DNA from 4 places in the Halomonas sp. 113 genome. Region 1 is predicted to be linked to each of the others. Evidence: riboswitches for the same ligand, from Rfam matches in the RefSeq annotation. Region 1 holds a riboswitch; each other region holds the start of a gene.
The links. A riboswitch is a leader RNA that binds a small molecule or an ion and turns the genes downstream of it on or off. The one in region 1 is predicted to bind thiamine pyrophosphate.

Region 1 (3,205 bases):
ATGATCGAGCCGCCGCGGCTGACAATGCCGGTGACCCGCTTGGCGGTGAGCGGCACATAGCGCAGCAGTACGCCCGCGTGAATGGTGAAGTAGTCCACGCCCTGTTCGGCCTGCTCGATCAGCGTATCGCGGAAGACTTCCCAGGTGAGGTCTTCGGCCACGCCTTTGACCTTTTCCAGCGCCTGATAGATAGGCACTGTGCCAATCGGCACCGGCGAGTTGCGCAAAATCCACTCGCGGGTTTCGTGGATGTTCTGCCCAGTGGAGAGGTCCATAATGGTGTCCGCGCCCCAGCGGATGCCCCAGGTCATCTTATCTACCTCTTCTTCGATAGAAGAAGTCACCGCTGAGTTACCCAGATTACCGTTAATTTTGACCAGGAAATTACGGCCAATAATCATCGGCTCGCTTTCTGGGTGGTTGATGTTATTGGGAATAATCGCCCGCCCTCTGGCGACTTCATCACGCACAAACTCAGGGGTGATTTCTTCCGGCAGGCTGGCGCCAAAGCTCTGGCCTTTGTGCTGATGGCCCAGAATGCGCTCTACTTCAGCGGTACCTAGCGCTTGACGGCGCTGGTTTTCGCGCAAGGCGATAAACTCCATTTCCGGGGTGATAATGCCCTGGCGGGCGTAGTGCAGCTGGGTCACGTTCTTGCCCGGTTTTGCTCGGCGTGGTGTGCGGGTTAGATCAAAGCGCAGCTGGGCAAGCGTCGGGTCGTTGGCGCGGCGGTTGCCGTAATCAGACGTGGGGCCTGATAGAAATTCGGTATCGTCACGCTCTTCAATCCAGGCTCGGCGTAGTTCCGGCAGACCGCGGCGCAGGTCATTGTTAGCATCCGGATCGCTATAGGGGCCTGAAGTGTCGTACACCAGCAGTGGCGGGTTCTCTTCATCAATGCCGGTGGTTTTGGTCGGCGACAGTGAAATTTCCCGGAACGGCACACGGATATCCGGGCGCGAACCTTCGATATATACCTTACGTGAGCCGGGCAGCGGCGCAATGGCGGCGGCATCGACCTGGGCGGTTTCGGCTAAAAAGTGGCTGGTTTTGCTTGTTACGGTCTTAGTCATTACTGTCGTTTCCTTGTGTTGTTTTGCTGAATTAGTGGGTGAGGTCTTGGTCTATCAGCTCTAGGCCCATCTGCCAGAAGTCGATTTCCAGGCGGGTGGCGTCGCGGAAGATCTTGCTCAGTTCGGCAAAGCGGGCGGAGGTAATGTCGGCAAGGCGGATATTCAGCCATTCAAGCTCCGCCTGCATGGCGGCCTGAAACTCCTCGCCTTCGTACATGGCTATCCAGGCATCAAAAGGGTTTTGCGCGCCGCGCAGGGTGGAAGGCTGGGCGTTTAGCCAGTTGGCGATTTCGCCGTAGCCCACCAGGCAGGGGGCCAACGCCACGTGCAAATCCAGCAGGTCGCCGCGGTTGCCGGTATCTAACACATAGCGGGTGTAGGCAAGCGTCGCTCTGGCTTCGGGAAGCTCCTCCAGTTCTTGCTCGGAAATCCCCCACTCCTGACAAAAGCCCACATGCAGGCCCAGCTCCACATCCACAATGGCTTTCAAGCCTTCATGGGCTTGGCGAAGATCGGCGAGGGTGGGGCTTTTGTAGGCAGCCAGCGCATAGGCGCGGGCGAAGTGAATCAAAAACAGGTAGTCCTGCTTTAAATAGTGGCGAAACGACGCTTCGGGCAGCGTGGCGGTGCCTAGCTGGCGCACAAAATCGTGCTCAATATAGGCGCGCCAATCTTTCTGGCAAGTGGTAGTGAGATCAGTAAAGCGGTAGCCCATGACTCCTCCGGTGGTAATGATCCGGAGGGCGGGCGAAAAAGATCGAGGGAGTGGCGCAGAAGGGCGGCGTGCGATCGTGAGAGAGCAGCCGTGGCCATCGCTTGATCCCTACGCCGGTACCCTCGCTGCGAACTTGTGTAAGTAGCAGCGCATTAGCCGGATCAGGTTCTGCGGGATCAGCGCTCGGCAGCATTAATTGCTACGCCCTGCGCCATCTCAGCCGGATTTCACCGGCACCCCGTCAAGCTGTTCGTTGGTGGAGTGTAGGAGGCGGGTGAGGGAGATGCAAGGGTGTATGACATGGAAAGTTATCGGGAAACAATTTATTAGCATCATTACAGCGATGAGAGTTTAGGTGCTGTAATGGCGTTTCATGGCATCGGTACGTGAATTATTATACAGTTGAGTAACAAGTGGCTGTTTTACAGCCACTGCTATTTCGAATGTGAACCGTAGGAAGTTGCATGACCAACACGAACTCGATTTTAGGCGTCTATCTCAGTGATTCGCTCGACCTTGATGCCATTTATGGTAACGCCTTGCGCGATGAAGCGAGTGATGTCGTCCTGCGCCATCCCCATGAGATCGATAACCCTGAAGATGTGCGTTTTGCGATCTGCTGGTTGCCCAATGACGAGGCTTTCGAGAGCTATCCTAATCTTGAGCTGGCGATGTCTATCGGTGCCGGTGTTGATGCCCTGCTGGCGCATCCTGGCCTGAGCGATGAAGTACATATCGCCCGGGTGCGGGATCCACATCAGGCCGACTTGATGGCGGGTTTTGCCGCGCATGAGGTGCTCCATCGTGAGCGTGAGTTCACCACCCTGGAGCAAAATGCTGCCAAGGCGCATTGGGCGCCATTGACGATGCGCGCGCCAGCATCAAGAAAGGTGGCGGTGCTGGGACACGGCACCATGGGGCGCGCCGTGGTGAAAGCGGTGGCCGCGCTTGGCTTTTCTATACACGTAGCCTGCCGCAGCGAGCCACAAGCCCCGGTTGAAGGCGTGACCTATCTGACAGGTGACGGGGCTGTCATGGCGGCAGCGGATGGCGCCGATTATCTGATCAATGTGCTGCCACTGACGGCTACCACTGAAAACGTGCTTAACAAGGCGCTGTTCGCGAAGCTCGCCAAAGACGCTTGGTTGGTGCAGATCGGTCGGGGTGAGCACTTGGTCGAGTACGATCTTCTCCTAGCGCTCGAACACGGCCATTTGGGTGGGGCGAGCCTGGATGTGTTCCGTGCAGAGCCGCTGCCTGCGGATCATCCCTTCTGGCAGCATGAGTGCCTACGCATCACGCCACACATTGCTAGTGATTCGTTGCCAGAGGTGGTCGCAGGGCAGGTTGTCGACACCGCCCGCGCCCTTCGCGATGGGCAGCCGCTTGCCATGGGCGTTGATCGGGCGCGCGGTTA
Region 2 (3,205 bases), 660 kb from region 1:
ACCTGGTTCCAGTACCTTAACTTTGCCTCACTGATTGCGTTTAAGGAGGGTTAAAGGTGGCGCCACTACCCGACGATCATCGCGCAATTTATCAGGCGTTTTTAGATCAAGCTACGCTTGATGCCTCACTAACGCCCTGGTTAGCGAAGCTTCCCGAGCAGTTAGCTCACGGGCTTGACCGTAACCGCCACGGCGATTTATCCGCCTGGGAAAAAGCCGTGGCCAAGCTTCCGGTGCTGCCCGCCGAGCGGCGCGTGGATTTAAACAGCGACACCGTCAGCGTTGATCTCGATCTTAGCGATAGCCAGCAGCGCCAATGCTTTAACCTGCTTAGAAAGCTTGCCCCATGGCGTAAAGGCCCTTTTCAGCTAGGCGGCATTTATATCGACACCGAGTGGCGCTCTGACTGGAAGTGGCAAAGAGTGGCGCCACACCTGGCACCGCTAAAATATCGCAAAGTGCTCGATGTGGGTGGCGGCAGCGGTTACCACGCTTGGCGGATGGCCGGGGCAGGTGCTGCTTTTGTGCTAATCATCGACCCTTCGCCACGTTTCTACTGGCAGTTTCAGGCAGTACGCCACTTTGTGGGTGATGCGGATGGCGGCAAAACGCAGTTTTTACCCGTGGGCATTGAAGATGTGCCTGAGAATCTGGGCTTTTTCGATACGGTATTTTCCATGGGCGTGCTCTACCATCGCCCTGCCCCGTTGGAACATCTTCAGCAGCTAAAAGCCGCGTTAGTTCCGGGCGGCGAGCTGGTGCTAGAAACCCTGGTAGTCGAAGGCGACGAGCAGACCGTATTTGTGCCCGGCGAACGTTACGCCGCCATGCCCAACGTCTACTTCCTGCCCTCTTCTCAAGCACTCTGCCACTGGCTGGAGCGCTGCGGCTTTACCAACGTGCGCGTGGTCGATGAAGCCGTTACCACGTTAGACGAGCAGCGCTCGACGGAGTGGATGACCTACCAATCGTTGGCTGATTTTCTCGACCCCAACGACCGCACCCGCACCATTGAAGGCTACCCTGCACCGCGGCGGGCGGTGATTTTGGCGAATAAGCCGGGCCAATTAGCCGTTAGCCGTTAGCCGTTAGCCGTTAGCCGTTAGCCGTTAGCCAAGTGTGCGAAGAAGGTGTCAAAACCGCCCCGGCGTCCGCCAAGCCGCCGCATTGAATTGCCCCCCAAATATTGACTTATACTAAAACTCATAGTAACAGTAACTTTTCCGAGGGGTGCCTATTATTCAGGCTGAGATGGAGTTATCCAAACCCTTTGAACCTGATCCGGCTGATACCGGCGTAGGAACGGACATAAACCATATATGAATCTGTTTTGACACCTACGCCTGTATTATCCGAATCTCAATGCAGGAGTGTATCGTGTCGCAAGGTAACTCAACGCCCGCTAACGCATCTACGCTCAGTAGTACCTCCCCTTTTAACACGTCTGATAAAAACCGCCTGAACTCCGTACTTGCCAAGCCACGCTTGGCAGCAATCGCCGTAACTCTGCGTAATAATGAAGTTCTCCTCGTCCAACGCAGTAAAGAACCTCAACGGGGCACTTGGGGCTTCCCCGGAGGATCAGTGGAACCGGGAGAAAGCCTACATTGTGCAGCAAAGCGCGAATTAATGGAGGAAACCGGTATCACAGCATTGGTAGGACCGTTAATTGATGTAGTAGAAGTAATCGGATATGACCCAGAGGGAAGTCACCACCACTTCGCCTTGGTTGCCCTTTTATGTCACTACGTTGATGGCGAGCTACGGCCTGGTGATGATGCTGCGGACTGCCGCTGGGCGAAAGTTATAAACGGAAAACTCAACTTCAATGAAGCCTTAGCTGATCACGTCGCAGATACTGTCGTGAAAGCCTTTAATTTGCACAGTTTGATCGTCAAAGAAAAATCAAACGCGATTCACAGCTCCAATTCAGCTTTTTAAACTACTCGCCATCATTCGTATCAGCAAAATACGCCTCTTTGTCCACCGAAAGAGATGAATATAATGATGCACAAACATTATACGAATTTCACCAGCCTCTACAGAGATACACTGCATAAAATCTGCTTTGAATATGAATATGTTAACTCACCTAGAGGAAATAAAGAGCGAGAACTCATTGGCTTCAATATCCGACTCGACAATCCTCCTGATCGTTTTTGTCTAAGCAAAATACGCAAACAAAATGTTGTTTTTAATTATGCAGAAGCGTTATGGTATTTATCAGGTAAAAACGACTTAGCATTTATTTCCTGGTACGCCCCTTCAATGCAACGCTACAGCCCAGATGGTATAAGCTTACCTGGTACTGGTTACGGAGCTCGTCTTAAAAACTTTGGTGCAGACACGCTCGATCAAATCGAACGAGTGATTGATATCCTTAAAAATGACGATCCCGACAGTAAGCGCGCTGTCCTTCAAATATTTAGTGCGGAAGAAGATCTTTATCGACGCAATATCGACGTTTCATGTACCTTGGGTCTTCAGTTGCTACTCCGCGAAGAAAAGTTGAACATGGTCAGCTATATGCGTGCAAATGATGCCTACGTTGGCATGCTGAACGATATTTTCTCTTTTACTTTCTTGCAAGAGTATATTGCTGCCCGCATAGGCTGCAAAATCGGTCACTACACACATCAAGTTGGTTCTATTCACGTCTATGAAAGCACACATGAGCGTGCGCTTGAACTTTTGAATAGTAATGAAACTATACCCCAGCCAGGCACAGTACCTTTAATGCCAATTGGCACCTCCCCGACGACCATACGCAAACTATTGGAATATGAGTCAGAGATCCGTAGCGGCTTGTTGACGTTTAATGATATGGCTAATCTTAACCTAACGACGTATTGGCGAGATGTGCTGATGTTGTTCTGGATCTATCGCCAAATCAAGATAGGGAATGCGCTGCCTCAAAAGGCGTTAGAGATAATTAACCCCTACTATCAACCGTTTCTTATTAATCGCTGGGGATAGTACAAGCATTCATACATGAGCAAATATTAGGGGATTTATTTTTATGAATACTAATTGGACTGAACAAAATATCGCCGAGCTTTTTGACGCTTATGATGATTGGGTGGAGAATGCTTTTGGCTATCAACCACTCATCGCGGAGTTAACCTGCTCTTATGGCAAGGGAATTAGTGTATTGGACTACGGCTGTGGCAGCGGCAAAGTGTCCAGAAGATTAAGAGACGACGGA
Region 3 (3,205 bases), 2.3 Mb from region 1:
ATTGGCAAGCGGGGCGGCAAGAATGGCGCTGTTGTCGGCAGGTAACGGTGTGTTGTGCTTAGAAGCGTGTTCAAAATCTTGTACAGCGCGCTTAAAGTCAGGAACGCCATCAAGAGTATAGTCGACATGCTGGAGGTCTTCGGGCTCACAGCCGCCATTTTCCCAGCCATGAATGACGCGAAGTGTCATTTGACCCCGTGTCATTGGGCGGGCAAGCAGCATATGTAGCATTATACGAATGTGCAGCTGACGCTCATCGGTATCATTTTCAAATGCTCGGTAAGGGTCAGTAAACAGCTCGTTTAGACGACCGGGGGTATGTTCCTTGGCTTCGTTATGGCTCATGACAGTGTCCCTTTGAACGAACTGTTTATTAAGAGTAGCGCATGTTTTTTTGTCACAGAACGAATCTTCAGTATGGCGAGTAGGGCGGCTGAATAAAAGCCTCTTAATTCAGCTTTTTGTTACACAACCGCTAAGCCGTTTTTATGAGATGGCTAAACTTAACAAGAAAGAGGTGAGCATGTCTTCATCATTAAGTCGTTTTAACGTGCCTGAAACATTGGATGACCTGCCTGACGATATTCGCAATACCATTTTGACCGTTCAGGGTAAAGCGGGTTTTGTGCCCAATGTCTTTCTGATGTTGGCCCATCGCCCTGCTGAATTTCGTGCTTTTTTTGCCTATCACGATGCGTTGATGGAGCGCGAATCAGATACCCTCACCAAAGCCGAAAAAGAGATGATTGTAGTGGCTACCAGCGCACGTAATCGCTGCCTATATTGTGTGGTTGCTCACGGGGCACTGGTGCGCATTTACAGTAAAGACCCGCTACTCGCTGACCAAGTGGCGATCAACCATCGGGTGGCGCCGATTAGCGAGCGCCACCGGGTGATGCTCGATTTCGCCATGCACTGTGCCATCGATGTGGGTGAAATGACTGATGAATGGCTTGCCCGCCTGCTGGAAGTAGGCTTTAGTCAAGAGGATTGCTGGGATATAGGCGCGATCGCGGCGTTTTTTGGCTTGTCGAATCGGTTGGTTACCCTGGCAGGTACGCCACCCAATGAGGAGTTCTACCTGATGGGGCGAGTGCCTCGCTAAGAGGCGACCAGCGCACCTTAACTTTACTAAGCTATGATTTTGATTGAGAATAGTTCTTGAGACAGCGCTTCGAACAGTACCCAAAAACGTACTTAGAAAAAGCGCTTAGCAAAACACCTACATTCACTGTCGCCAGGGGAGCCCTGCATAAAAGGGCTGAGATGCGGCTACGCAGACCCTGGAACCTGATCCGGTTCGTACCGGCGGAGGAAGTGCGACATGCTTTACCTAACGTTAGCCGTGCTTGGTGCGGCGCTGTGCTGCTTTGCTTACTTAGGCCTCCGGGCTCGCTGGGTGAATGGCCCACTTGATGACTATGTCACCGCCCGTAACTCGCAAACGGCATCTACCCTGGGGCTCTCCTTCCTTGCCTCCGGCATGGGCGCATGGATTCTCTTTGCTCCTCCTGAAATCGGCGCCTTTGTTGGCCCGCTGGCCCTGGCAGGCTATGCATTAGGCTCTGCGCTGCCGTTTATCGTCTTGGGGCTGTATGGGCCGAAGATTCGCCGGGCGCTGCCCGAGGGGCGCAGCATCGCCGAGTTTGCCGAAGCGTGCTATGGCCCTGGTGTAAGGCGCTGGGTAACGCTGGTATCAATCGCCTATATGGCGTGCTTTTTAGCTGCCGAGCTAACCGCTATTGGCGCCATTACCGCGCTGCTTTCCGATGTGCCCCCCGCACTGGTGATTATTGGCGTGGCGCTTACCACGCTCATCTATACTGCGGCAGGTGGTCTACGGGCCAGCCTTGCCACTGACCGTTGGCAGGCGTGGTTGTTACTGGTACTGCTGTGTGTGGTCGGTGGCATGGCCCTATGGCGGCTTCCCACTATTCCCAACGAGGCTGCGCTTCCTGCCATTCCCATCACCAGTGCGCTCAGCGTAGCGTTAACGCTAGTGATCGCGGTTACCGCGGCCAATCTCTTCCATCAAGGCTATTGGCAGCGCGTGTGGGCCGCTCAAGACGATCAAAGCCTGGGGCGCGGGGCATGGTTAGGTGGCGCAATGACGGTAGTCGTCGTCATGGTGATTGGTGGTCTGGGTGTATTGGCCGCGATAAGTGGTGTGCCATTAGGCGAGCCGCCGATGCCATTTTTTGCCCTGTTAAGTGATGCTCCTGTTTGGCTGACGCTACCCGCCTTGGTATTAGCGGTGACCTTGGTGGCCTCCAGTGTTGATACGCTGCAAAATGGTATTGCCTCGTTGGTGGTCGCGCGCAGCGAGCAGCAGGGCGTATCACTGGTGGCTGCCCGCTGGGTGACAGTGGTAGTAATGGTACCGGTGGTATTAATTGCCTTGCAGGGGTTGTCAGTACTGCGTCTGTTTTTGATTGCCGACCTGCTGTGTGCTGCCATTGTGGTACCTGTGCTGTTGGGCCTGTGGCAACGAATGACGCCACTGGCCGCCATTGTAGGTGGCATCGCGGGGCTGCTGGGTGCCATTCTCCCAGGGTGGTTAAGCCAAGGAAGCTTGGTCGCCGGGATGGTGGCCGCCAGTTTTCCGGGCAGTGTCCCTACCTTGGGGCCATTCGTCGGGGCGTTAATCGCCTCAACGCTGGTGAGTGTGCTGTTAGCCTACTTAACGCTAGCTATTCGCAAGGACATCCATGATTCGAACTCTTCTGACTACCCCTGAAGGTGAGACCCACGAGGGGGATGAAAGCCTGTTGGCTGTCTGGCAGGCGACGCCTGGCAGCCATATCTGGATCGATATGCAGGGCGAGTCCCAACAAAGCGAGCGGGCGATTTTAGAGGCGTTTGAGTTTCACCCCATGGCGATTCAAGATGCCCACAAAGAGCGCCATCCGCCAAAAATTGAAGAGTTTGATAATCACACCTTGATTATTTATCGTGGCATCTCCTCCTTTGATGCCGAACTAAACTATCTGCCTCAACAGGTCTGTTTCTTTGTGGGGGAGCGATTTCTGGTCACCCTCCATCCCGGCCAAGCGCTCTCCATAGAACGGCTATTCAACGAGCACGGTAAAGCCTTGCTGGCCCATTCGCCGGAACATGTCGCGCTGCGGGTGATGTATATTTCTGCGGGCTTTTATATCGATAGCCTGCTTGAGTTCGAAACGGCGTTAAGCGATCTGGAAGACGA
Region 4 (3,205 bases), 1.1 Mb from region 1:
CTGGGCAGTGGGCACGCCTTGACCAGCGCCGCTAAACCGCCAAAGCCGATGGGTTGGGCGTGATCTTGTTTGCTCTCGGTGGCAAACACGGGGCCAATCCCGACATAATCGAGTAGCTCAAACGGAGAGACTTGCAGCTGGGCGATAGTATTGATCGACAGGCCGATAATCGCTTGCTCACCTAGTACCCGGCGCGCTTGCTGAACGGCTGCGTCGCTCTGACCGACATGCAGGCCATCTGCCTGGCTTTCTAGTGCCACCTGCAAACGGTCGTTAATGATCAGCGGGACACCGGTGCCTGCCAGAAGCGCTTTTAACCGTTTGGCTTGGGCAATCATCTGTTCGTCGCTGGCATGCTTGTCACGCAACTGCACGATGGTGACACCGCCTTTTACCGCTGCCTCAACCGTTTGTTCCAAACCATACTCTTGGCAGAGCGTGGCATCGGTGACCAAGTAGAGCGATAGATCAAGCGGCATGGATTGCCTCCAGTTGGGCATAAGTAGTGAGGTCGTCAGGGGTGAGTTGATACAGCGCATCCAGCAGTGCCACTTGAAAGCTACCAGGCCCGTTGGCGTTGCTGCCCGCACGCTCTCCTGTGACCGCAAAGCAGGCCAGCGCGGCTGCCGTTGCACCCAGTGGGGCGTCGCGGTTGGCAGCCACAAATCCCGCCACTAGCGCGCTCAGCCCACAGCCAAGCGTTGTTACGCGGGGCATCAAAGGATGGCCACCGTTAATGCGGTAGTACTGTGTGCCGTCCGTCACCCAGTCGCTTTCACCGGTCATCGCGACAATACAGCCGTGTTTTTGCGCTAATGCTATCGCAGCGTCCACGGCTTGGTCGGTGGCGGCTGTGGCGTCCACGCCACGGCCTTGGCTAGCTAAACCGTTAAGGGCAAGAATTTCAGACGCATTGCCACGAATCACGCTGGGTTTAGCGGCCAGCAGCTTCGCGCACAGCGTTTGGCGATAGCGCGTGGCGCCAACGGCGACGGGATCTAATACCCAGGGAATGGCATGCTGATCGGCAGTCGCTGTGGCGGTGAGCATAGCGTCAGCCCAGTGGGCAGAGATCGTACCGATATTAATCGACAGCCCCGCGGAGATAGCCGTGAATTCAGCCACTTCTTCAGGCGCATGCAGCATGGCGGGCGACGCGCCGGTGGCTAACAGCAGGTTGGCAGTGCTGTTCATGGCCACATAGTTGGTCATGCAGTGAACCAGCGGTGTCACTGAGCGCAGCGTCTCAAGGTAATCGCCAAGCGGGCGTAGGGTCATAGCATCCTCCCGGCAGGGAGGTGGTAAGCGTTACCACGACTCCCTACGCCGGTGTTATCCGGTTCAGGTTCAAAGGGTGCTTCTCAGCCCAACCGTAACGGAGGGCGCCCCTGTCGAGGGATTACTATCCTTGCCTGAAGTAGCCCTGTAAAGCCCCGGATGCGGACGATAGCAATCTAACGAAACGAAATACGCGTACCGTAGGTAAGCATTTCATCAGGTGTCATCGCTTTACCCTCGACCCCAATCATCTCGTCACCACACTGGTCGGCGAAGGTTAGCACGCCGTGGGTCAAGCCCAGTTGGCCCAGGGTATCGCGGATTTCGCCCGTGCCCAGAAAAGTACTGACGTGGCCCTTGTTATCGCTCAGCTCAGACACGCCGTTAGCATGGTGAAAACGCACTTTGTAGATTCCATCCATCGACTCGACTTCAACAATCGGCGAAAAACCGTTGTGAAGCGCATTGGAAAGCTGTTTTAGCGTCAGGTGGTCACCCAGCGTCATATCGATCGCACTCATGGAAAACTCCTGTAGACGCCTCAAAGGTGGGGCATCACTCATGTTGCGGGAACTGCTTTTTGTAAAGCTTATGAAGAATAAGTGTAGGGTTTTTGTTTAGTATTGCCAGTGCGCTTATCGGCACCTCGATACGACACTGCCTACGTGCTTGTAAGGGCTGTTATTATGGCCATAAAGCCCCCATGGTAAGCGGTACGTGAAGCTCAATGGATTCAATGATCAACATCAGCGATAGGAGAGCAAAATGAGTTTTCAAGGCGAGCAGCATCCCGGCGTCGTGGCTACGCCGCCCCAAACTCAAGGGTTTCGTTTAAACCACACCATGCTGCGGGTGAAAGACACTGAGCAGGCATTGGCGTTCTACTCAAAAGTGTTTGGTATGCAGGTGATGCGGCGGCTGGATTTCGAAGAGATGCAGTTCTCGCTCTACTTCCTGGCCAACCTGGAACCCAGCGACAGCGTTCCGGACGATGCACAAGCGCGTACCGCCTGGACGTTTAGCCAGAAAGGGCTGCTGGAGCTGACCCACAACTGGGGGACTGAAGACCAGGAAGATTTCGCCTATCACGATGGCAATGCCGAACCCCAGGGCTTTGGGCATATCTGCTTCAACGTACCGGATTTGGCAGCGGCCCAGGCGTGGTTCGACGAGCATGACGTCACCTTCGTCAAACGCTCCGATCAGGGCAAGATGAAAGATGTTATCTTCGTTAAAGACCCGGACGGCTACTGGATCGAAGTGATTCAGGCAGACCTGATGGTGGGGAAGAGCGACTCTTGAGGCACGCCAATGGCTGAACTACTGTTCCGGCTGCGCCATGTGACCGACGAAGAGGCCATGGAGGTGCGTGACCTGCTCGCTGCCCATGGCTTTGATACCTATGAAACCCAGGCGGGCTTTTTCCGCCTGGGCGTTGACGCGATTTGGCTGCGCAATCCACATCAGCACGACGCTGCCATCGCGGCGTTAGAGGCCTACCAGGCGGAGCGCCTTGAGCGCGCCCAACGCGAGCATCAGGCGGCGGTTGAGCGGGGTGACGCGGAGACGCTGTGGCGTCGTTTGGCCGCTCACCCGGTGCAGGTCGTGTTAGTACTGCTAGCAGTGGGGCTTATTGCCGCCCTTACGCTGCTGCCGTTCCTGGGTATGTCGCGAAGCTAAGCGGCTGGCAGATGGCCGCGTTTGAGGTACATCATGACGCCATCATCACCGGCGGTAAGTGCCGGAGCAGAACCGCTGGGGTAGCGGCACCAGGTGCCTGCCGTGTAACTCTGTTCGCTATCGCTCAGTGTGCCTTCCAGAATCAAAAACTCCAGCCCGCCCAGCAGCGTGGGGTAGGTAATGGAGGTGCCCGCCGACCAGCGCTCCAGGCTGGTGCGCTCCTGCTTGTAGGTGTGCAGCATTTTAT

Region 2: linked by a shared signal. The riboswitch ahead of YERSI8AC_RS08875 (NUDIX hydrolase) and the one ahead of tenA (thiaminase II) in region 1 are both predicted to bind thiamine pyrophosphate.
Region 3: linked by a shared signal. The riboswitch ahead of YERSI8AC_RS16620 (sodium:solute symporter family transporter) and the one ahead of tenA (thiaminase II) in region 1 are both predicted to bind thiamine pyrophosphate.
Region 4: linked by a shared signal. The riboswitch ahead of thiM (hydroxyethylthiazole kinase) and the one ahead of tenA (thiaminase II) in region 1 are both predicted to bind thiamine pyrophosphate.

Annotation. Positions count from the first base shown of each region.
Region 1 is NZ_LR881453.1:1,231,112-1,234,316, forward strand. It holds gene thiC (phosphomethylpyrimidine synthase ThiC) at 1-1,073, opposite strand, end outside; gene tenA (thiaminase II) at 1,105-1,788, opposite strand; TPP riboswitch at 1,877-2,039, opposite strand; gene YERSI8AC_RS05805 (NAD(P)-dependent oxidoreductase) at 2,253-3,205, shown strand, end outside.
Region 2 is NZ_LR881453.1:1,893,199-1,896,403, reverse strand. It holds gene cmoA (carboxy-S-adenosyl-L-methionine synthase CmoA) at 1-54, shown strand, start outside; gene cmoB (tRNA 5-methoxyuridine(34)/uridine 5-oxyacetic acid(34) synthase CmoB) at 57-1,085, shown strand; TPP riboswitch at 1,217-1,320, shown strand; gene YERSI8AC_RS08875 (NUDIX hydrolase) at 1,378-1,941, shown strand; gene YERSI8AC_RS08870 (thymidylate synthase) at 2,005-2,976, shown strand; gene YERSI8AC_RS08865 (class I SAM-dependent methyltransferase) at 3,020-3,205, shown strand, end outside.
Region 3 is NZ_LR881453.1:3,504,588-3,507,792, reverse strand. It holds gene YERSI8AC_RS16630 (hypothetical protein) at 1-345, opposite strand, end outside; gene YERSI8AC_RS16625 (peroxidase-related enzyme) at 524-1,105, shown strand; TPP riboswitch at 1,230-1,335, shown strand; gene YERSI8AC_RS16620 (sodium:solute symporter family transporter) at 1,325-2,737, shown strand; gene corA (magnesium/cobalt transporter CorA) at 2,709-3,205, shown strand, end outside.
Region 4 is NZ_LR881453.1:150,164-153,368, forward strand. It holds gene thiE (thiamine phosphate synthase) at 1-479, opposite strand, end outside; gene thiM (hydroxyethylthiazole kinase) at 469-1,278, opposite strand; TPP riboswitch at 1,302-1,400, opposite strand; gene YERSI8AC_RS00880 (hypothetical protein) at 1,455-1,799, opposite strand; gene gloA (lactoylglutathione lyase) at 2,044-2,580, shown strand; gene YERSI8AC_RS00890 (DUF6164 family protein) at 2,590-2,958, shown strand; gene YERSI8AC_RS00895 (cupin domain-containing protein) at 2,955-3,205, opposite strand, start outside.